Regions from separate parts of the Shewanella sp. HL-SH2 genome, predicted to be linked through region 1. Evidence: predicted binding sites of a transcription regulator. Region 1 holds the regulator's gene; each other region holds the start of a gene.
What was found. The regulator sigma-54, encoded in region 1, starts transcription at its own class of promoters, with help from an activator protein. The targets are predictions, from matches to a motif close to GTTGGCACGNNNNTNGNNT.
Positions count from the first base shown of each region.

Region 1 (5,443 bases):
CTAGAATTGAGCGACCTGATTTTGTGGCTGACAATCTTCGCACGACAGAATTTAATAAACTCGGGTTTATTGACAGCAAAGTTAGCGCCGAGCATATGGAACATTTCACCAGCACAAATACCACTTCATTTACTGCGCCTGTACTACTTCTTTACCCTGAAAATGGTAAAGCGCAGTGGCAAATAACAGCTAAAAATGCGACCTTAGATCAACATTCAAATGAAGTCAGTTTACATAACGATGTAGTAATTGATGCCATTGATATTGAAGAACCATTACAATCACTTGAAACTCAACAAGTCACCTTTAATTTAAACACTATGATAGGTCGTTCTGAAGAGTCAGTTACCATTAAAGGTAATGGTTTTATTATTCAAGGCTTAGGGCTATTTGCCGATCTCAATGCAGAACAAATTACCTTACTCAGCCAGGTAGAAGGGACATATGAACCACATTAAGTTTTTAACCACATTGCTCGGTAAAAGCAGTGTTATTTGCACTTTAGCGATTAGTGTATTGGCAGGCAACGCCGTAGCTAAAGAAGGCGATTTGAAGCAAGAGCTTAAAATTGCAGCCGTAAGTCAACGAGCAGACGTTAAAAATAATCAAATTATTTTTAACGGCCCAGTAAAAATTACCCAAGGCTCGATCAATATCGAAGCCGATGAACTGCGGGCATTTTCAGCTGAAAACGGCCAGACTAAAACGCTCATTGCGACCGGTAACCCTGCTACATTTTCACAAGAACTTGATGATGGTCGCATAGGTACAGCAAGCGCCAATGAAATTCGTTATGACTTAGCAACAACTGGACTGTTATTAACAGGTAACGCTAAGCTAGATCAAGCAGGCAGTAAAGTGACGGGTAACGTGATCCGTTACAATATCAATGCTCAGGAACTTATCGCTGAAAGTACCGGTAAAGGTGAAGATCGTGTTATTACCATTATTCAACCGGAAAATTTCCAAAATGATGAGTCACCAGCACAAAAATTACCTGAAATCCCGTTAAAAAAGCAAGGTAACCAATGACCCAAATTACCTTAACAGCTGAGAATTTAGCTAAAAGCTATAAAAGTCGTCAAGTGGTTAAAAGTGTCAGCTTAACTGTAAAAACAGGCCAAATTGTCGGACTACTTGGTCCCAATGGCGCAGGTAAAACGACCACGTTTTATATGGTTGTTGGTTTAGTCAAAAGTGACCATGGCCGCATTTTAATTGATGACGATGACTTAACTGCTGACCCAATGCATTTACGTGCGCGAAAAGGTATTGGCTATTTACCACAAGAAGCCAGTATTTTTAGAAAACTCAGTGTGCACGATAATATTATGGCCGTGTTGCAAACCCGAAAATCGATGACTTCGGATGAGCGAATTCAGGAACTGGAGCATCTTTTAGAAGAATTCCATATTACCCATATTCGCGATAGCTTAGGCATGTCGCTATCTGGTGGTGAAAGACGACGGGTAGAAATTGCACGCGCTTTAGCAGCCAATCCTAAATTTATATTGTTAGATGAGCCCTTTGCGGGTGTTGACCCTATTTCAGTGATTGATATTAAGAAAATTATTCTGCAACTCAAACACCGTGGCCTAGGCGTATTAATTACTGATCATAATGTCCGTGAAACACTTGATGTGTGTGAGCGGGCATATATTGTTAGCCAGGGGAATTTGATTGCCGAAGGCACCCCAACTGAAGTACTCAACAATCAGCAAGTTCGAGCAGTATACTTAGGCGAACAATTCAAGCTATAGTTAATCTAAATAGGATCTGAAGCACTTGCTTGGCAAAATGTTTCTGGCGACTAAGCTAATTGATCGTGTATAGGTAAAGTAAAACCATTTGTTAAAAAATTGCGACTATCACTCACTTTAATCAGTGTAGAAAGCCGAATTCTTCTAGGGATCAGCAGTAATGAAAGCTTCACTCCAACTTAAAATGGGTCAGCACCTCACTATGACCCCACAGCTGCAACAAGCTATACGTTTGCTGCAGTTATCATCTTTGGAGTTACAGCAAGAAATTCAACAAGTATTAGATTCCAATCCTTTGCTTGAAATGGAAGATGAATTTTCAGCACTTAGCAACAAAAATGATAACTCCAAAGACCTATCAGAAACTGACTTCAATGAAGTAAGCGCACCTGTAGTCGAAAAAGACACTTCAAATGTCGACACCGCAGAGTCAATGACTAAAGAGCAAATGTCTGAAGACTTGCCAATGGACACTACCTGGGATGAAGTGTACAGCGCCTCCCCAATGGCAAGCCCTGGTTCGGGTTCTGGCAGCATGCCAAATGATGACATGCCCTTCCAAGGTGAAACATCCGAAGGATTATACGAGCATTTAGAATGGCAAAAAAATCTAACCCCTTTTTCTGAAACAGACCTCGCTATTGCCACAGCCATTATTGATGCCATTGATGACACAGGTTATCTCACCCAAAGTACTGAAGATATTTTAGAAGCTATGGGCGATGATTCTGTCGAATTAGACGAAGTCGAAGCGGTACTAAAACGTATACAACATTTCGACCCTCTGGGTGTCGCCTCACGTAGCTTAAGTGAATGTTTATTGATTCAACTTGTTCAGTTTGCACCAGACACGCCCCATATTGATAATGCCAGAATGTTAATCAAAGATTATTTAGATTTGATTGCTGGACGTGATTTTCGCACACTCATGCGCAAAACTAAGCTAAAAGAAGATGAGCTGCGCGAAGCAATTGAATTAATTCAATCTTTAAATCCACGTCCTGGCACGATGATCACCCCACCGGATGATGAATATGTTATCCCAGACGTGTCAGTGACCAAAAAGAATGGCCGTTGGGTGGTTGAATTGAACCCTGATAACATGCCAAAAATAGGTATTAATCAACAATATGCCGCCATGGCAAAAAGCAGTAAGAGTTCAACAGACACTCAATTTATTCGAGGTCACTTACAAGAAGCCAAATGGTTTATCAAAAGCTTAGAAAGCCGCAGCGACACCCTGCTTAAAGTATCCAATTGTATTGTGCAATTTCAGCAAGGTTTTTTTGAGTACGGTGCTGAAGCCATGAAGCCTATGGTGTTGAATGACATAGCTGAAGCTGTCGAAATGCATGAGTCCACTATTTCGCGTGTCACCACACAAAAGTATATGCACACACCGCGCGGACTGTTCGAACTTAAGTATTTTTTCTCTAGCCATGTCAGTACTGATGATGGCGGAGAATGTTCGTCTACAGCAATTAGAGCTTTTATTAAAAAGCTGGTTGCTGCTGAAAACCAGAAAAAACCACTAAGCGACAGTAAAATGGCAGATCTTCTGGCAGAACAAGGGATTAATGTTGCACGTCGTACCATAGCGAAATACCGCGAAGCGATGATGATCCCTCCCTCAAACCAACGTAAGAGTTTATAATCTACCTAGGCAATTGGAGGATAAATATGCAAATCACCTTAACGGGTCATCATATTGAAATTACTGAATCACTAAGAGAATATGTCACAAGTAAGTTTACAAAACTTGAACGACATTTCGATCAGATCAATAATGTCCACGTAGTATTAAATGTCGAAAAGCAACAACAGATAGCTGAAGCAAAAGTCAGCTTGAATGGAGCTGAGGTATTTGCGACATCTGAACATGCTGACATGTATCACGCTATAGACGCCCTGATTGATAAACTCGATCGTCAGGTCATTAAACACAAAGAGAAATTAACTAAGCATTAATGATGGAACTTAGTACCATCCTGCAGCCGGAATGCACCTCCTGTGCCACACCGGGCAGTAAGAAAAAGGTACTGGAGCTTATCAGTGATTTAGCTGCAGCCCAGTACCCATCCCTCTCTTCACAAGAGATTTTTGAAAGCCTAGTGGCTAGAGAAAAAATGGGTAGCACAGGAATAGGCTCTGGCATTGCAATCCCGCATGGTCGTTTAACGTCCATCGTTCGCCCTATCGCGGTTTTTATAAAGTGCGAAGAAGCGATTTCATTTGATGCTATCGACAAACAACCAGTGGATCTCTTATTTGCATTACTGGTGCCAGCAGACCAGTGTCAGCAACATCTCAGTACCCTATCCTCAATGGCTGAAAAGTTATCGGATAAACATATTCTTAAGCAGTTACGAAAAGCAAGTAACTCAACTGAACTCTATCAGGTTATCACAGCATGAAATTAGTCATTGTATCCGGTCGTTCGGGCTCAGGTAAATCTGTCGCACTTAGGGTACTAGAAGACCTAGGTTACTATTGCGTTGATAACTTACCACTGCCCTTAATTGGACGGCTATTAGAACAGCTTAGAAACACCAATGAACTGGTGGCTATAAGTGTTGATGTTCGAAATATAGAAGAGCAAGGTAAAGTATTACAGCAGCAGCTAGCGTGGTTATCTGAGGATACGGAAGTCATAAGCTTTTTTTTACAGGCAAGTGATGAGGCACTACTAAAACGTTACAGTGAAACCCGACGACTACATCCTTTATCGAAAAAGAATATGTCCCTACAAGATGCGATTCAATTTGAAGGTGAGCTACTAGCGCCTATTTCTGAATACGTGGACCATTTTATCGATACATCTAAGCTAAATATTTATCAACTTAGTGATCAAGTACGTGAAATTTTAATGGGCAGTGTTGATAAAGAGTTAGTGATCAATTTTGAGTCATTTGGTTTTAAATATGGTATGCCCGCCGAAGCCGATTTTATGTTTGATGTACGCTTTTTACCTAACCCACATTGGGAAATAGAATTACGCCCCTTTACTGGATTAGATGAACCGGTACAGGAGTTTCTTGGCCAGCAACCGCTGGTAAATAAATTCATTTGGCAAATAGAAAACCTATTTGAAACATGGATGCCCCACTTAGAGCGCAATAACCGCAGCTACCTAACCATAGCTATTGGTTGTACTGGTGGCCAGCATCGTTCAGTTTATATCGCCGACCAGCTTGCTAAACGTTTTTCAAGTGGTAAAAAACATGTTGTTCAAGCAAGACATCGAGAGCTTATAAATAAGCACAAATAATCGCAATAAAGTTACTTGTCGGAACTTAACTAAATGAGTCTTTTACAGCGCCAAGTCATCATATCAAACAAGCTTGGTTTACACGCACGAGCGGCGACCAAACTGGCTATTCTTGCTAATGCATTCAATGCCAATGTTACCCTGATCCAGGGTGATAAAAAGGCCAGCGCCGCCAGTGTTTTAGGCTTATTAATGCTTGAAAGTGGCTTAGGTAAAACCATAGATATCATAGCTGAAGGGCCAGATGCACAATCTGCGCTTGATGCTATATGCGATTTAATTAATGACAAGTTCGAAGAAGGTTGTTGATCCTAATCACTTCCCCCAGCGATTGAATCTACTTTTTCATCATGAACCCACCTTTGCTTTAAAATAGCTAACCGTGTTTAATTTATTGAATTCCTCGCTTAACCAG
Region 1 is NZ_CP195035.1:1,066,538-1,071,980, reverse strand. Features, by position in the region: gene lptC (LPS export ABC transporter periplasmic protein LptC) at 1-458, shown strand, start outside; gene lptA (lipopolysaccharide transport periplasmic protein LptA) at 445-1,032, shown strand; gene lptB (LPS export ABC transporter ATP-binding protein) at 1,029-1,760, shown strand; gene ACRWP9_RS04690 (RNA polymerase factor sigma-54) at 1,921-3,414, shown strand; gene hpf (ribosome hibernation promoting factor) at 3,441-3,728, shown strand; gene ptsN (PTS IIA-like nitrogen regulatory protein PtsN) at 3,731-4,174, shown strand; gene rapZ (RNase adapter RapZ) at 4,171-5,028, shown strand; gene ACRWP9_RS04670 (HPr family phosphocarrier protein) at 5,062-5,337, shown strand.

Region 2 (5,443 bases), 860 kb from region 1:
TCATTGAAAATACTCGCGTAGGCAAACCTTCGCCAAACGCCTGCATTGACCTTGCTTGGGTCATATCCGATTTGAAGCCATCGGTGTTGGCATTGGCTAAGTTGTTCGCACGAACGGCAAGAGCATTCATGCCTTGCTTTGCACCGCTCATTGCAACATACAAAAATTTGTCCATTTGCCGCTCCGTCAATAATGCTTTAAATAAAGATACTAACTAGACAAAGCAAAGGGCATGCCAACAATCACGGCCAATATAAGTAACTGATTTAATTAGGTGGGGATACGATTTAAAACATAGTATTGTGAATGAAGTGTCAAAAAAACACCGATAAGAGAAAGTGAAAAAAAATAATGAAAATAAAAGGCAAGGTGTTGCCGCTATGGGCAACACCTTATTAAAGCTAATATTATAAAAACCAATGAAACGAGTGCTGTCAGGAAGCTTATTATCTGATCTGCAATATCGTTTGGTTCAAGGTATTGTTAACTTCAAGCGTACGGGAATTGGCTTGGAAGTTACGTTGGGCAGAGATTAAATCAACTAATTCTGTAGTTAAGTCAACATTCGATTGTTCAAGTGATGAAGAACGAATACTTCCGAAAGTACCGCTATTTGCTTCGCCCGCTAATGCAGGGCCAGAATCTAAACTCGCCTTCCAGGCAGTATTCCCTACCTGAGTTAAACCTTGCTCATTTGCAAAGCGAACTAAAGCGACTCGCGATAAAGGCACAGTAGAACCATTACTATAGCTTGCTGTGACTAAACCATCAGCACCTATACCTACGTTAGTTAATCGACCTACTGTTGTACCATCTTGAGTTAACTCAGTGACTTCAAATGGTGAGGCATATTGTGTCGGATTATTAAAATCAATCGTAACAGTCTGTGAGCCATCAGCTCCAGGCCCTAATACATTGGCACCAGTAACACCCAGTGGCAGAGTTTTTAGCACTGTAGGATTGCTACCGGTATAAGTACCAGAGTCATTAAACTTTATGACAGATCCTCTCCAACCACCTGCAGTTTGTGCATCACGAGGTGCACCATCAACTAAACCATCACCCGTAGTATCAACACTATATTGGCCTGCTGCACCATCTAAACTTACTGGTTTACCATCAATGGCGTAAAATGCAACCCAGTTACTTTCACCTGTGTAGGAACCGTTTTCAGGCTTAATAAAGTAGCTGGTCATGATATGCGATTCACCCAATGAGTCATAGATAGTCACTGAAGTGGAATTATTAAATGTATCAGCATCGTCAGGATCAAATGCAGCAGGGTCTAAAGGTGACTCACCGACATTTAGATTCATCTGTAGACCGACTTTACTAGACATAATAGGACTTCCTGCTGTGTCTGGTACTTTAATTGCCTGAGTAGTAGTTAAACTCACTGAAGTCGAATTACCGTCCTTATCCACAGGAAAGCCCTGTAAAAAGTTGCCCGCTGAGTCAACCATATAATTGTTTGAATCAACCTTAAAAGCGCCTGCTCGGGTAAATGATTGGTCACGTGTGCCAATCCCTGATGAGGTCACAAAAAAACCTCCACCACTTATCGCCATATCCAAAGAGTTACTGGTAAGCTGTAAACTACCTTGGTGAAACTGTTGTGCTACTTGAGTTGTAGCAACACCGCCACCGACTGCAGTTTTGCTGTTAGAAAAAATTGAGTTAGCATACACATCGGCAAACTCCGCACGAGACTCCTTGAAGCCTATAGTATTTACGTTTGCAATGTTATTGGCTGTGGTATTTAGATCTTTTTGAGCGGCTGCAATACCACTTAATGCGATGTTAAAAGACATATTTCACCTCGAGTAATCAGGTTTTCTTTAATGACAATTTCTTGTCACAAGCGTTATTAAATTTATGATTCGGACACCGCAAGTACATCGGTCAATTTAATGCCACCAATACCTCGAAGATTGAGAATCGCCCCAGTTGCTGCTGTACCTAATGAAACACTCGTCACATGTGCATAAGTAGAAACAGGTAAATCTTGAGATTGTCCATCGACTTTACCGCTAGCTTTAATGACGTAAGCACCTTCAACCACAGGTTTACCATTTTTATCTAAACCGTCCCATGTCACATCGACGTTTCCGCCTGCACTGCCATCAATATCAAAGGTCTTAATTAACTGACCTGATTCATCTTCAATACGAATGCTTATTTTATCAATAGCAGCAGGTGTACTTACCACACCTTTAAGTTCAGGACTTGCCGGCGAAATAGATCCAGTGTCTGATGGGATCAACACTTTGCGCCCAACTAAACTAGAAGCTTGTAATGCCTGGCTTGAACTCATTACACCATTCAAATTGAGAATTTCTTTATTTAAATTTGAAATACCATCAACTGTTGAGAATGAAGCCATTTGAGCAATCATTTGATCATTATCAACTGGCTTAAACGGATCTTGCATTGAAAGTTGCTGACTAAGCAGTGCAAAAAAATCTTCCTGCTTAAGCATTTGATCTTTCGCTGCAGGAGTTTCAGGCGCATCAGGTAAACGAATACCATCTAGAAATGGATTACCTGTTGTCGTACTCGCCGTGTTCGATTGGACGGTATTTTTACTAACCGTACCGGTATTAGACAATGCAGATGCCTGTTGTGGCAAAGATTGGCTACTATATGGATTAACGAGGCTCATCATTTACCTCCTACAATAATCATGTTATTTACCCATTCTAAGTGTTTGTTGCAGCATTGTTTTAGCTGCATCTGCGACTTGAACATTCATTTGATAAGAGCGAGAAGCTGAAATCATATCAGCCATTTCTTCCATTACATTTACATTAGGCTTATAAATGAAACCGTCACCATCGGCCATAGGGTGATCTGGTGAATATTCTTTAACCAATGGCTTATCACTTTCAACAATGCCACTGACATTAACGCGATGAGAACCTGATTGCTGATGACTAGCTTTAGACATTTCAGCTTCAAATACAGGATGTCTAGCACGATAAGTTTGATCAATACTACTGGAAACAGAGTCAGCATTAGCAATGTTACTTGCGGTGGTATTTAAGCGGACAGACTGTGCTGTCATACCTGAACCGGCGACATTGAATATATTAAATAAGCTCATGATTAATCACCTCGTAATGCTTTACGCATACCTGAAAACTTACTTTCTAGGAATCCCAATGACATTTGGTATTCAATAGAGTTTTGCATAAAGGCTGATTGTTCTTGTTGCATATCAACCGTATTACCATCGCCAGTATCAGGTTGGTTAGGGACTCGGAATTTGACATGTTGCTGACTGAGAGCAGTTAAATCAAAATGCTTTTCATTAGTGGCACTCATCGTTAAACCTTTCTGACGAGAACTAGCAGCTTGCATTGCTGAGGCAAAATCGACATCGCGTGCCTTATACCCTGGGGTATTCGCATTCGCTATGTTACTTGATAGCACTTCAGCGCGCTGTGCCCTGACACCAAGGGAGTATTGATGTACCCCAAGTGCATTATCAAAATTAATCGCCATAAAATTGCCTCCATCAGCTAACTGATAGATATAAAGCAAAGGTTATGCCAATTATTTAATCAATGGGAGGATATATAGAAAGGAAAGCATGTGAAAAAAGTAACACATGCTTTTCAATAGGTTAAACTAGGTTTTCTTTTGGTAATATATACCAGGGTTACAGCGGACCATGTCAAATTCTTCTGTTAATCCGGAAATAGATTCTGATGCCCCAAGAAATAAAATACCTTTTGGGTTTAAAGCGGCAGCAAATTGCCGCAAAATTTTAGCCTTTGCCTCAGGCGCAAAATAAATCAATACATTACGACAAAAAATAATGTCGTATTTTCCTAAAAGCGTATAACTTTCAAGTAAATTATGCGCTCTAAAATTCACTAACCGCTTAACATTATCTTTGACTTTCATATTGCCATTAGGCAAAGCATCAAAAAACTGACGTTTACGTTCTTCTGATAATCCACGCGCCAATGCCAAGCCATCATATTCAGCATTTTTACAACGTTCAAGCATCGAAGGTGACAAATCAGTCGCTTGAATAGTCACACCACCAGGCAGTGCACCCGGCTTGCGTTGTTGATACTCTAAAGCGGTCATTGCTAATGAGTAAGGCTCTTGCCCTGAAGAACAAGCCGCAGACCAAATACGCAATGAACGACCTAACTTAGAATATTCAGGTAATAAAGTATTATGTAATAAATCAAATGGATAGCGGTCACGAAACCACAATGTTTCATTGGTTGTCATCGCGTCAATCACTTCCGCACGTAATTGACGTTCGGTGGGCTTCATTGAATGCTTAACCACTTCAGAGAGCGAGGGTAAACTGTATTTGCCCATCAATGGTGCTAAACGGCTTCGTACTAGGTATTGTTTATTTTCACCTAAAACGATGCCGCTGTGTTGTTCTAAAAACAATCTAAATTGATTATATTCTGCTTCTGCGAGTGATTTATCTGTCACATTCACATCCTAATATAATGAGTTATATTTGCCCTATCATTAGAGCTTTTACGCATAACTAACATTCATGAATTTTCATGCTGCCTACTGCGTTGAATAGACAGAAAGGATTACAAACTTAAATGTTTGTTTACCGCTGCGGCTAATTCATCAGGATTAAACTTAGCAATAAAGTCATTTGCGCCAACTTTTTGTACCATTGCCTGATTAAATACGCCACTTAAAGAAGTGTGTAACACAACCTTAATATTTTTTAACTTAGGGTCATCTCTAATTTCAGCTGTAAGGGTATATCCATCCATTTCAGGCATTTCAATATCGGAAATAATCAAAGGGATCTCTAACGATACATCATCCATCTCTTTAGCTATAGCCTTGAGTTTGTTCAGTGCTTCTCTACCATCTTTGGCGGTATCAATTTGTAAATTTAAAGACTCAAGAGAACGAATAATTTGCTTACGTGCTACAGCAGAATCATCTATCACCATGACATGATAATTTTGTTCTCTGTCTATGGTTAATGTCTTATCAACTTCTTCACTGATTGCCGTTTTAACAGGAGAAATTTCATCAAGAATTTTTTCCACGTCTAAAATTTCAACCAACTCACCTTCAATTTCAGTAACAGCAGTCAAGTAAGAATAACGCCCAGCACCTTTTGGCGGAGGCATAATGGCTGCCCAATTCATGTTGATAATACGTTCGACAGAACTGACTAAGAAACCTTGAACACTGCGATTGTATTCAGAAATGATAATGAAGCAATTCTCAGTAGAAGTGAGTGGACGTCCACCTGTTGCAGCGCTTAAGTCAATGACTGAAATAGTGGCACCACGAATGTGTGCAACCCCTTTAACAAACGGGCTCAGTTTAGGTAACTTAGTTAAAGGAGGACATTGAAGCACTTCTTTCACTTTAAACACGTTAATGCCAAAGCGTTGACGGCCATTAAGCTTAAACAACAGTAACTCTAATCGGT
Region 2 is NZ_CP195035.1:1,926,832-1,932,274, reverse strand. Features, by position in the region: gene flgF (flagellar basal-body rod protein FlgF) at 1-175, opposite strand, end outside; gene flgE (flagellar hook protein FlgE) at 447-1,811, opposite strand; gene flgD (flagellar hook assembly protein FlgD) at 1,874-2,662, opposite strand; gene flgC (flagellar basal body rod protein FlgC) at 2,687-3,103, opposite strand; gene flgB (flagellar basal body rod protein FlgB) at 3,106-3,504, opposite strand; gene ACRWP9_RS08375 (CheR family methyltransferase) at 3,631-4,470, opposite strand; gene ACRWP9_RS08370 (chemotaxis protein CheV) at 4,575-5,443, opposite strand, start outside.
Region 2: flgB (flagellar basal body rod protein FlgB) is a predicted target of sigma-54. The motif match lies at 3,538-3,556, and genes of this name have one in related genera.

Region 3 (5,443 bases), 470 kb from region 1:
GTAAAGAATTAGTCGCTAACACTATTCATCTTGCAAGTAACAGATCAAACGAACCTTTTATTGCAATTAACTGTGGTGCACTCAGTCCGGAATTAGTCGACAGCGAGCTATTTGGTCACACTAAAGGGGCTTTTACCGGTGCACACCGTGATCATCGTGGGGTATTTGATCAAGCTGAAGGCGGGACGTTATTTCTAGATGAAATTACTGAAATGCCCATTGATCATCAAGTGAAATTATTAAGGGTATTAGAGAATAGCGAATATCGCCCCATTGGCAGTGCCAGTGTAAAAAAGGCCAATGTACGCATTATCGCTGCAACTAATCGTGATCCTGCTAGCGCTATTGAGCATGGTCTTTTTCGTGAGGATTTATACTTCAGACTAGCTCATTTTCCTATTCGCGTTCCACCACTTCGTGATAGAGGTGATGATATTTTCGGGTTGGCAAAACATTTTTTAGCCTATAGAAATGTCGCTGAAAAACTCAATAAAATCTTTACGCCAGAAGCTGTCAGTTTTATTCAACAACAGCGTTGGGCAGGTAATGTGCGTGAGTTAAAGCATGCCATTGAAAGAGCTTATATTCTCGCTGACGATACGATTGACAGAAGTCATTTCAACATACTTGAAACCGAATCTAAGCCAGAAAATACCACAGATAAGATTATAGTACCCGCTGGTATGCGTTTAGATGAAATAGAAAAGGTCGCTATTTATCAAGCGCTAGAGCAAGCTGACGGTAACAAAAATGATACCGCCGAACAACTGGGTATAAGCGTTAAAACCTTGTATAACAAACTCAGTAAGTATGAAGATAAAGGCAGTGCCGATTAACGCCTCAAAATCGGGCTGGTTTTAGGCACAAAAACCTTCAATGATTTCGGCACAACCTCTACCGTGACATCATTAGATTCAAAAAGCTCTCCATCAATCACATAATGTATTTTTTGTTGAGCTGTTAAGTATATTTTTTTAGCTTGGGCATGATGTATTGCATCAGACTCAAGCTTGTTATTAGTTTGGTTCCACAGACGCGTAATCCCAGTAAATAATAAATCGACCAAACTCAGTAGCTGCTCTTGTGATGACTCTGTCGGCTCAATCCAAGTAATATCTAATAGTCCATCAATGATATTAGGCTCGCCATTACCCTGTGCGAGTAAACTGCTGAAAGGTGCTGAATTGGCAATCACTATACTGGTAGTATCAATGGTATGTGTTTTACCATCATCTAATTGCATAGACAAAGATAATGGCTGATTTTCATCAATGGCATCCCATAGGCCACTCAAATAAGCAAACTGACCCGACTCATTTTTTTTATCTCGATTAGCAGTTTCAATCATCTTATGTTCAAAACCAATACCCACTAGCAATAGCATTATCCGTTCATTACATATTGCGGTATCAATAGGTTGATAATGGCCTTGAATCAAAATATCCACGGCTTGAGCAACAGGGATCACCTTACTGCCGACACCAAATAAGGTATGAGCCAAGGCATTTGTCGTCCCCATCGGAATAATACCTAATGTCATTGTGGTGTTTACCAATATCGAAGCAACTTCATTAACCGTACCGTCCCCCCCACAGGCTACAACTATATCTGCCCCGCACTTAACGGCTTCACGGGCTTGTACTGCAGCATCTTTATCTTCTGTCGTCTCAAGCAGCTTTACTCGATAATAGCTCGATAAGGTTTGTTGAATATATTCAGCATCATCTTGCCACTTGCCACCACCCGACACAGGATTAGCAATTAAATAGAGTGTTTTATTAATTTTAATTCGATTTTGTTGGTACATTTGGGATACTTTTGTAAATTGCCATTTATTCAAACGAGCGGTATGGCGAATTTCATTAATAGAATGCAACACATCCTCTAAATTACTTTTGCTATCGCGACAAGCAAGATAAGAAGCTAGCACGAGTACTGACCGTCCACGGCCTAGCGCACAATGTACTACAACCTTTTTACCGTTACGAACCTGATTATTTAGCCAATTTATCGCCTGATTAAGTTGTGCTTCCGAGGGGACACTATGATCTAAAACAGGCACATTTAAATAATCAATATCTTCAGCCAATAATGTGCCATCTAATGCATCAAATTCAGCCGTCACATCGAGAATGGCATCAACCCCTTGGGTTTTAAGGTATTCAATATCAGAAGGAAATAGACGGCATGCTAAATAGAGTTGATCTTCAATTTTTTGAATTGCGGGTACTTTATCGTGTTTTCTTGCCCAGGCATTATAAACCTGACACCCCAATAGAAAAGGGACGAATCCCCAGCTGATATACCAAGGAATTGAACCATTTTGTTTTTTACGAAAAACACCACCAGCATTAAACCAATAAGCAAAACTCACTAAACCCAAAGAGAGTGCTAACCAACCAATAAAAAATTTAGCCCATGGTGAATTAAATAACACACACAAAAGCGCAGCTAATAAAGCCCCGCCTGTGTAGTAATACTTAATATTTATCTTGGTTAACATATAAGCGTCCTATTTTAAAAACAACAGAAATCAGCGCATTATTGTGCGCTGCCTAGTATCTTTAACAGTTAGGGTCTTCTGCTTTAAGACCTTCCTTTACGTCTTCACACGCGTCTTCAACTGCATTACCGGCGTCTGTCATCATCTCATCAACTTTTTCACCCGCATTTTCAGCTTTGTTATCAGAGCACGCCATCATGCCTACTGTTGTTAATCCTAATAAAATTATCATGCTTAATTTTTTTAGTAAATTCATATTGATCTCCTTGACCATGAGGCCATTCCATTTGTAGTTTATGTATTAAATATAAGGCGTCACTTGTATCATGTTATGCCCTAGGTGCTTTACCTCGTATTGCACTTGCTACTAAAGAGATAACAAGTAACACAATAAAAATAAAGAAGATTATTTTCGCAATACCGGCTGCCGTACCAGCAATACCACCAAAACCTAACACCCCTGCAATGATAGCAATAACTAAAAACATCAATGTCCAACCTAACATAAGAAACCTCCTTGAGTATGGGACGATCAATAACGCACAAAAACAAACTAGTATTAATGAACAACTGTTTGTGTATCATTTAACTACTTTATACCAAGCCAACTTCATGCCAACCTTAAAAAAACCAACTAAGAGCCTAATAAGTAAAGAAAATAAATTTAAATCCTTTATTTCAATATCATTAACAAACTCAGTTATTGGCAATAATTACCGACAATTCGGTAAGAGTTTCACATTAATTATGGGGAAAGGAGCATTCCAATAAATTATTGGGGATATCGACGAAAAATCGAGGTGGTTACAACAAGATGACGAAGAGGCATTAGAAAAAGTATGAATAAAAAAACGATTGATTAAAGGAAAAACGACCTAAAGTTATAAAGCAGAGTTCCTCTGTATTTTGACAAAAGAACTCATAAAAAACTCTTTAAACAGCTAACCCCGCCGCAACGCCAGATGACCATGCCCATTGAAAATTAAACCCTCCTAACCAACCACTTACATCCATTACCTCACCAATGAAATACAAACCTGGTACCTTATTGGCTTGCATGGTTTTTGATGACAACTCATTAGTATCAACACCACCCAAGGTAACCTCTGCAGTGCGATAGCCTTCTGTACCATTCATGACAATAGACCAGTCATTTAACTCACTAGCCAACGTTTCACGCTCGCCATGGCCCAGTTGATTTAATGCTTTATCCAATTGCGCTTCTTCAAATAAGGCTTCAACTAATCGCTTCGGTAGCCATTGGCTAAGGGTATTTCGCAGGCTTTGTTTCGGATGATGTTTCAGTGCGAATTCGATTTTATCTAGCGCATTCTCACCCGGTAATAAATTGATAGAAATTGCCTCACCTGGTTGCCAGTAATTTGAAATTTGTAGCACTGCTGGGCCTGATAGACCACGATGAGTAAACAGTAAGGCCTCACTAAATTGAGTGCCATCTTGAGCGGTAATGGTTGTCGGCACAGCAATACCCGATAACGGCTCAAAGCGCACTTTTTGTTCGGCATGCCACGTAAATGGAACTAAGCCAGCACTGGTAGGCAGTACCTTTAAACCAAACTGTTCTGCAATTTTATAGCCATATGGTGTCGCGCCAAGTTTAGGCATTGATAAGCCGCCTGTTGCGATAACTAACGACTCGCAACTAAAATCACCATTTGAGGTAGTTAAATTAAATCCTGTATCTGTTTTAGTAACAGATAGCATTTCAGTTCGCAGCTGAACCTTTGCCCCTGCCCATTCGCACTCGGTCATCAGCATGGTGACTATTTCTTTGGCTGAGTCATTACAGAATAACTGCCCGTGATCACGCTCTTGGTATTCAATACCATGACGTTCAACCAGCTCAATAAAATCGCTTGAACGATAGCGAGCTAATGCCGATTTGACAAAGTGAGGGTTACCACAAAGAAACTGATTTGGTTCAACCTTTTGATTAGTGAAGTTACATCGTCCACCACCACTGATAAGTATTTTACGGCCAGCTTGTTTGGCGTTGTCTAGCACGAGGACATCACGACCACGATAACCCGCAGTTGCAGCACACATTAATCCTGCCGCGCCGGCGCCGATAATAATTACGTCATGATGTTTCACGTTTTACTCCACACTTTAAATGGGTTGTTTTGTATTTAATTGATAAATATTAAATGCAAAAAAGGATGCTATTTTAGCATCCTTTTTGGTATCTACTCACGGTTAACTTAGCCGCTCTGTTGCACTATTTTTTCAGTGTTTCAGATTTTTTGTCTCGACTGAGTAACTCTTTTGCTGCTTCAACCGGTGCTTTACCTTGGTATAACACTTGGTAAATTTGCTCGGTGATCGGCATTTCTACCCCTAGGCGTTTGGCTAAGGTAAACACTTCTTTAGTGTTTCGGTAACCTTCGACTACTTGACCGATTTCTTCTTGGGCGGTGATCACGTCTTTGCCTTGACCTAAAGCCAAACCAAAACGACGATTACGCGACTGATTATCGGTACAGGTTAATACCAAATCACCTAAACCCGCCATCCCCATGAAGGTTGATGCATCGGCGCCGATAGCTTCACCTAAACGGCTTAGTTCAACTAAACCACGAGTGATGAGTGCGGTACGTGCATTTGCACCAAAGCCAATACCGTCAGACATACCAGCACCAATAGCGATAACATTTTTTACCGCTCCACCAAGCTGAATACCAGTGAAATCATCATTGGCATATACACGTAAACGTTTAGGGCTATGTAAAAGCTCAACTAAGTCATGGGTGAACTGCGGACAAGTACCCGCTACCGATATTGCTGTTGGTAAACCTGCGGCTAATTCTTTAGCAAATGTAGGGCCAGACAATACCGCTAGGGGATATTGCTCACCCAATTGTTCACGTGCTACATCTTGTAATAAGCGGCCTGTTTCAGGCTCTAAACCTTTGGTCGCCC
Region 3 is NZ_CP195035.1:598,349-603,791, reverse strand. Features, by position in the region: gene ACRWP9_RS02505 (sigma-54 interaction domain-containing protein) at 1-836, shown strand, start outside; gene ACRWP9_RS02500 (diacylglycerol kinase family protein) at 833-2,503, opposite strand; gene ACRWP9_RS02495 (hypothetical protein) at 2,565-2,759, opposite strand; gene ACRWP9_RS02490 (DUF1328 domain-containing protein) at 2,833-3,009, opposite strand; gene ACRWP9_RS02485 (NAD(P)/FAD-dependent oxidoreductase) at 3,437-4,618, opposite strand; gene gpsA (NAD(P)H-dependent glycerol-3-phosphate dehydrogenase) at 4,743-5,443, opposite strand, start outside.
Region 3: ACRWP9_RS02490 (DUF1328 domain-containing protein) is a predicted target of sigma-54. The motif match lies at 3,105-3,123, and genes of this name have one in related genera.

Region 4 (5,443 bases), 2.1 Mb from region 1:
AAAGCGCGCTAAGGCTAGCTGCTCAAAAGTATCTGCGACCGCGAACATAAAACACGGAATAGAACAAATGGCTAATAACGCTGAATAGGTTAACCTTGGACCATATTTATCGGTCACCATGCCGATAATAATCCGCGCCGGAATAGTTAACGCCACATTCAAAATTAATAGGGTTTTGATTTGATCTTTCGTTAAGCCCAAACTATCCGCTATCACGCTAACTAAAGGCGCGGCGTTAAACCACACTACAAACGTGATAAAGAAGGCCATCCAGCTCAAGTGCAATACTTTCATTTTGCCCGTAAATGAAAACAAGTTAAATTTTTCTGCGCTCATATTAAACTCCTAATACTTTGGCGAAAACAAAGACTTTGCCCTGCTCGGTTTTGACTTCAAATGGACTGGCCACCAAATTGGTATCTTCAATGCAAACCCCTGTCACCAGGTTGTAATGCTGCTTATAAAGCGGCGAGGCCACGCAAAGTTCACCTTCCATTTCGCAAATCAATCCTCTTGCCAGCAGACTCACGCCTGATGCTGGGTCAACATTGTCTAATGCGAATAAGCCATCTTTACCTAGGTTAAAAATGGCAACCGCATTACCCCCTACCCATGCAGCGACCCCAGAACCTTGGGGCAGACTGGTTTCATCACAAATATTTATCCAACTCATGCTACAACCTCCTCAACAGTATCGTTTGTTTGTACATCAGTAATATCGCGAATAGCGATAGTCCCTGCCCCTGCATCTTTAATGGCGGGAAAACGCTGTTCACGTATGCGTTGATAGGCTGAAGTGTCCGCTTTAGGGGCATCTGCCGGGTTAACAAACTCATTGAAGCGGCTTAGGAATGATGGCTGTTCAAGACTGGTTTTCCACTCACATTGGTAAGAGGCGACGATGCTGTCCATTTGTTTTTCAAGCTCAGTGTTAAGACCTAGTGCATCATCAATAACCACTGACTTTAAGTAGCCTAAACCACCTTCTAACGAGTCCATCCACGTTGAAGTACGTTGTAATTTATCGGCTGTTTTTACATAGAACATCAACACTCGATCGATATATTGGTATAGCTCTGCTGTGCTTAAATCGGTTGCAAATAAATCACCATGTCGCGGGCGCATACCACCATTACCGGCAACATATAAATTCCAACCCTTGTCAGTTGCTATTACACCAATGTCTTTGCTTTGGGCTTCTGCACACTCACGGGTACAACCTGATACCGCAAATTTTAATTTATGAGGACTGCGTAAGCCTTTGTAGCGATTTTCTAAATCAATCGCTAAGCCAATCGCGTCTTGCACGCCGTAACGGCACCATGTGTTGCCAACGCAAGATTTAACCGTGCGCAAAGATTTGCCGTACGCATGACCGGTTTCAAAACCTGCATCAATCAGTTTTTGCCAAATTTCAGGTAATTGCGATAACTGCGCACCGAACATATCGATACGTTGGCCGCCGGTAATTTTGGTGTATAGGTCATAATCTTGCGCGATTTGCCCCATAGCGATAAGTTTGGCAGGGGTAATTTCACCGCCAGCAATGCGCGGCACAATTGAATAAGAGCCGTCTTTTTGCAGATTACCTAAAAACGCATCATTAGTGTCTTGTAATTGCACATGGCTATTGTCTTGGTTTAGTACATATTGATTTTGTAAACTGGCAAAAATGGATGCTGCTGCAGGCTTACAAATATCACATCCATAGGTGTGACCTTGGGGTGAAGGTTTGCCATGCAAGGTCATTAATGTCTCAAAATCATTAATGCCTTCTACCTGACAAAGGTGATACAAGGCTTGACGGTCATGATCAAAATGAGCACAAATTCCCGCATTAAAATCTAGCCCTTGCGCTTGTAATGTTTGGTCAATAATTTTTTGCACCATAGGTGCACAACCACCACAACCCGATGCGGCACGAGTACATGATTTGATTTCAGCCATTTTATGATTACCGGCTTTCACTGCATCGACAATATCGCCTTTGGTCACCTGATGGCATGAACACACTATTGAAGTGTCTTTTAAATCTGCTTCAGATTCTGCGCCCGCTAATAACAACTCAACCGCTGAGCCGATAATTTCATCCTGCGATAAATAAGCCTCTAATAAACGGCTGTAGTCGCTATTATCGCCCACCAGCACGGCGCCCTTTAAAAATTTGCCGGTTTCATCTAACCAGAGTTTTTTGTAAATACCCGCTTGATTATCAGATAGCTCGACAAACTGTGCATTATCAAAACCACGACTGGCGCCAATTGCGGCAACATCTACACCCAGCAATTTTAGTTTGGTGCTCATATCGGCGCCGGTAAAGCTAGCGGCTTTATTTTTAGGTTCTAAAATAGATACCGATGCGGCGATATGCGATGCCGCAACACGGGCCATTTGATAACCCGGCGCGACTAAGCCAAATATTTTTTGTTGCCATAAAGCGCACTCACCAATGGCATAAACATCAGGTGCTGAGGTTAAGCAGTAATCGTCAATTTCAATGCCGCCGCGCTCACCAATATTAATGTTGGACACTCTAGCCAATGCATCCTGCGGACGAATACCGGCAGAAAACACGATCATGTCGGCTTCTAAATATGATTCATCACTGAATGTCATTCGATGCAACGCGGTTTCACCATCAATAATTGCAGTAGTCGCTTTAGAGGTATGAACACTCACCCCGAGCTGCTCAATTTTGCTACATAACAAATCACCGGCTTTGTCGTTAAGCTGAACCGGCATCAATTGCGGTGCAAACTCAACCACATGGGTTTTTACTCCTAACTGCATCATGGCATTGGCCGCTTCAAGCCCCAATAAACCACCGCCGACAACGACGCCCACTTTACTGTTGTTGGCTGCGGCTTGAATGTCTTGTAGGTCTTCAATGGTGCGATAAACCAGACATTGCTGACGGTCGCTGCCTTTGATCGGTGGCACGAATGGGAATGAGCCTGTCGACAGCACTAAACGGTCATATTGATATTGATCACCTTTCGCGCTGGTGAGTGTTTTAGTGGCAATATCAATGGCGGTAATTTGCGTATTAAGGTGTAAATTAATTCCCCAATCAGCATAATCTTGCGCACTGGTTAACATAAGAGAATCGGCTGTGCCGGTTTCAAAATACTTGGATAATTGCACCCGGTCATATGCCGGGCGAGGCTCTTCACCAAAGACATGTACATCAAATTGTTTATTCAGCCCCAGGCTACACAATTGTTCAATAAAATGATGACCAACCATGCCATTACCCACGACAACTAACTTAGATTTTGTGACTGCCATATGCGGCTCCTTCATGCCTTGGTTTATTAAAAACAAAAGGCGCCAACTTCGTTTAAGAAGTTGGCGCCTTTGCCATAATAAAACCCAATTTTTAATGTAAACCTTACTGATAATGATGTTGCAGACTACATGCCAAAAACAATTTCATTATCAAAAACATTTACTACTTTTAAAACAATAACCTACAACCTAGCTATTACTCACATTTCTGCTTGCTACGTTCATATTAAGCGCAGTCGCACCATAATGAGGCGCACTGCTTTCTGGCATAACCGATATTCCTGCATTTTTTTCAGCCTGACCGGATGTCATCACGGCAATAATTTGTGCTGACATTTGAGCCACGCTGACGCCCTTTTGCATTGCTTGTTGCTGAATAATTTGGTGTGCTTTTGCTTCATCAAACCCTTGTTGCATTACAATCAATTTGGCTTGGTTCAAGAGTTTTAGACCTTTAATTTCATCAGCTAATTTTTTGAATTCTGCGATACTTTTATTGGCAGCATTCAAACGCGCCCTGGCCAAATCAACTAAGCTCAGTAATCGACTGGCGACCATAATGTCGGGGACAAAAGTGAGTCGACCACAGGCCAACAAGCCTTCTAATTGCTGAGGTTGCCACTGATTAACATTCACAATAATGGCGGTGGGTTGGTTTAACAGGCAACGCTGAATAAAACCATCAATCTGCCCTTCTAGCGTGTCAGTTAATACTAGTAAAACATCAAAATGTGTCGAAATTCTTTCAACAGCACTGATTGAATTCACGACACTGACTTTGCCCAGAGAGGCTAAAACGGTTTGATAATCAGCCAAGCGCTGCGCCGCGGTATCAAGCACAGAGAAGGTAGGATCGGATAAAATTACACTGTGCATGATTTCTCCTTGGTAGTTAACGGAGATGTGATTAATGACTGAGATAAGTGGGCCGGATTAATATGTGTTTCAGATGCGCTTATTGGCACTAATCGCCCAGTCCACCAGCACTGACTCAGAGTCATATTATTCGCAAGAACAAGACTATTAGCATGTAAAACGTCATGTAAACTCAACACCAAACACAGCGTAGCTTGCACACTGCTTAACGCTTGCTCATGCATTGCAGGCGTCATTGGTTGAGTGCGACAAGATGAGGACTCATTAAGATGTAGATAGCTTAATTCTGTGGTGTTTTCTGTGCGCCAAAGCTGCGCAAGTATTTCACTAGGCAGTTCTGCCTGGCCCACTTTTGCACCAGAAAAGCCCTCCAACAATGTTGGTAGCTCAAATGCACTAAACTGGACATTCTCACCAGAGCATTGCACAACTTGAACATCAGTTGTTACTCGGGGATTTATTTCCGTCTCGCCTTGTAAGCCTTTAAAAATAGCGACAACACCTTGTTGGTAGACATCTTCAGTAAATAATTTTTCTGCCACTTTTTGATGCAATTCATCAAGCCCAGGATGAAAATAACTGCGTAGGCTCAATGGCGCATTGCTAGGGTTGATGCAGCGAGATGCGGTTTGAATAATGCTTCTTAAGCCAAGTTCTTGATGCAACAAACGGCAATCATCTAACACTGGGGCTAAATCACCTGCAGGCACATAGACTATGCCGCTATCATCCAATGCTTGTTGTGCTTTTTCTGCCGTTTGACACAGGGCAATATCTAATGCTTGAATGCAAGACTCAACATGTCGACGATGGGGCAAGGCCTGACTATCACCGTGTAACATAATCCGCATACCTTTGCGGGCTAACATCTTTGTCACCAGCAGTAACCAGGGCAACTGCTCACGTTTTCCGGCATAAACAGGCCAATCAATATCAACGTTTAATTCCCCCCAAGCAGGATTAATAGTGTGTTTAAGCCCAGCAACAACACCTGCTACCTCTGCCACGGTTTCGCCTCGCACCCGCATTAGCATCATTGCACTGGCCATTTGGGCTTTAGTGACTTTGCCCTTGGCAAAACCTTGAATTAACAAACTGGCTTCGGCAAACGTTAAACTGCGTGAGCCTTTTTCGCCCTTGCCAAGCGCTTTGATCAATAATCGAAAGTCAAAGTCTTCAACAGAGGTGAGTTCAAGCTGTCCAATTTTAGGCATATAACACCTCAAATGATTCGCTTTGGGGGAATGAATGCTGGGTGTTATCGTCAATGTCGGCAAGT
Region 4 is NZ_CP195035.1:3,302,154-3,307,596, forward strand. Features, by position in the region: gene ACRWP9_RS14395 (NarK family nitrate/nitrite MFS transporter) at 1-336, opposite strand, end outside; gene nirD (nitrite reductase small subunit NirD) at 338-673, opposite strand; gene nirB (nitrite reductase large subunit NirB) at 670-3,288, opposite strand; gene ACRWP9_RS14410 (ANTAR domain-containing response regulator) at 3,478-4,164, opposite strand; gene ACRWP9_RS14415 (glycosyl transferase) at 4,152-5,378, opposite strand; gene cobA (uroporphyrinogen-III C-methyltransferase) at 5,371-5,443, opposite strand, start outside.
Region 4: nirB (nitrite reductase large subunit NirB) is a predicted target of sigma-54. The motif match lies at 3,407-3,425, and genes of this name have one in related genera.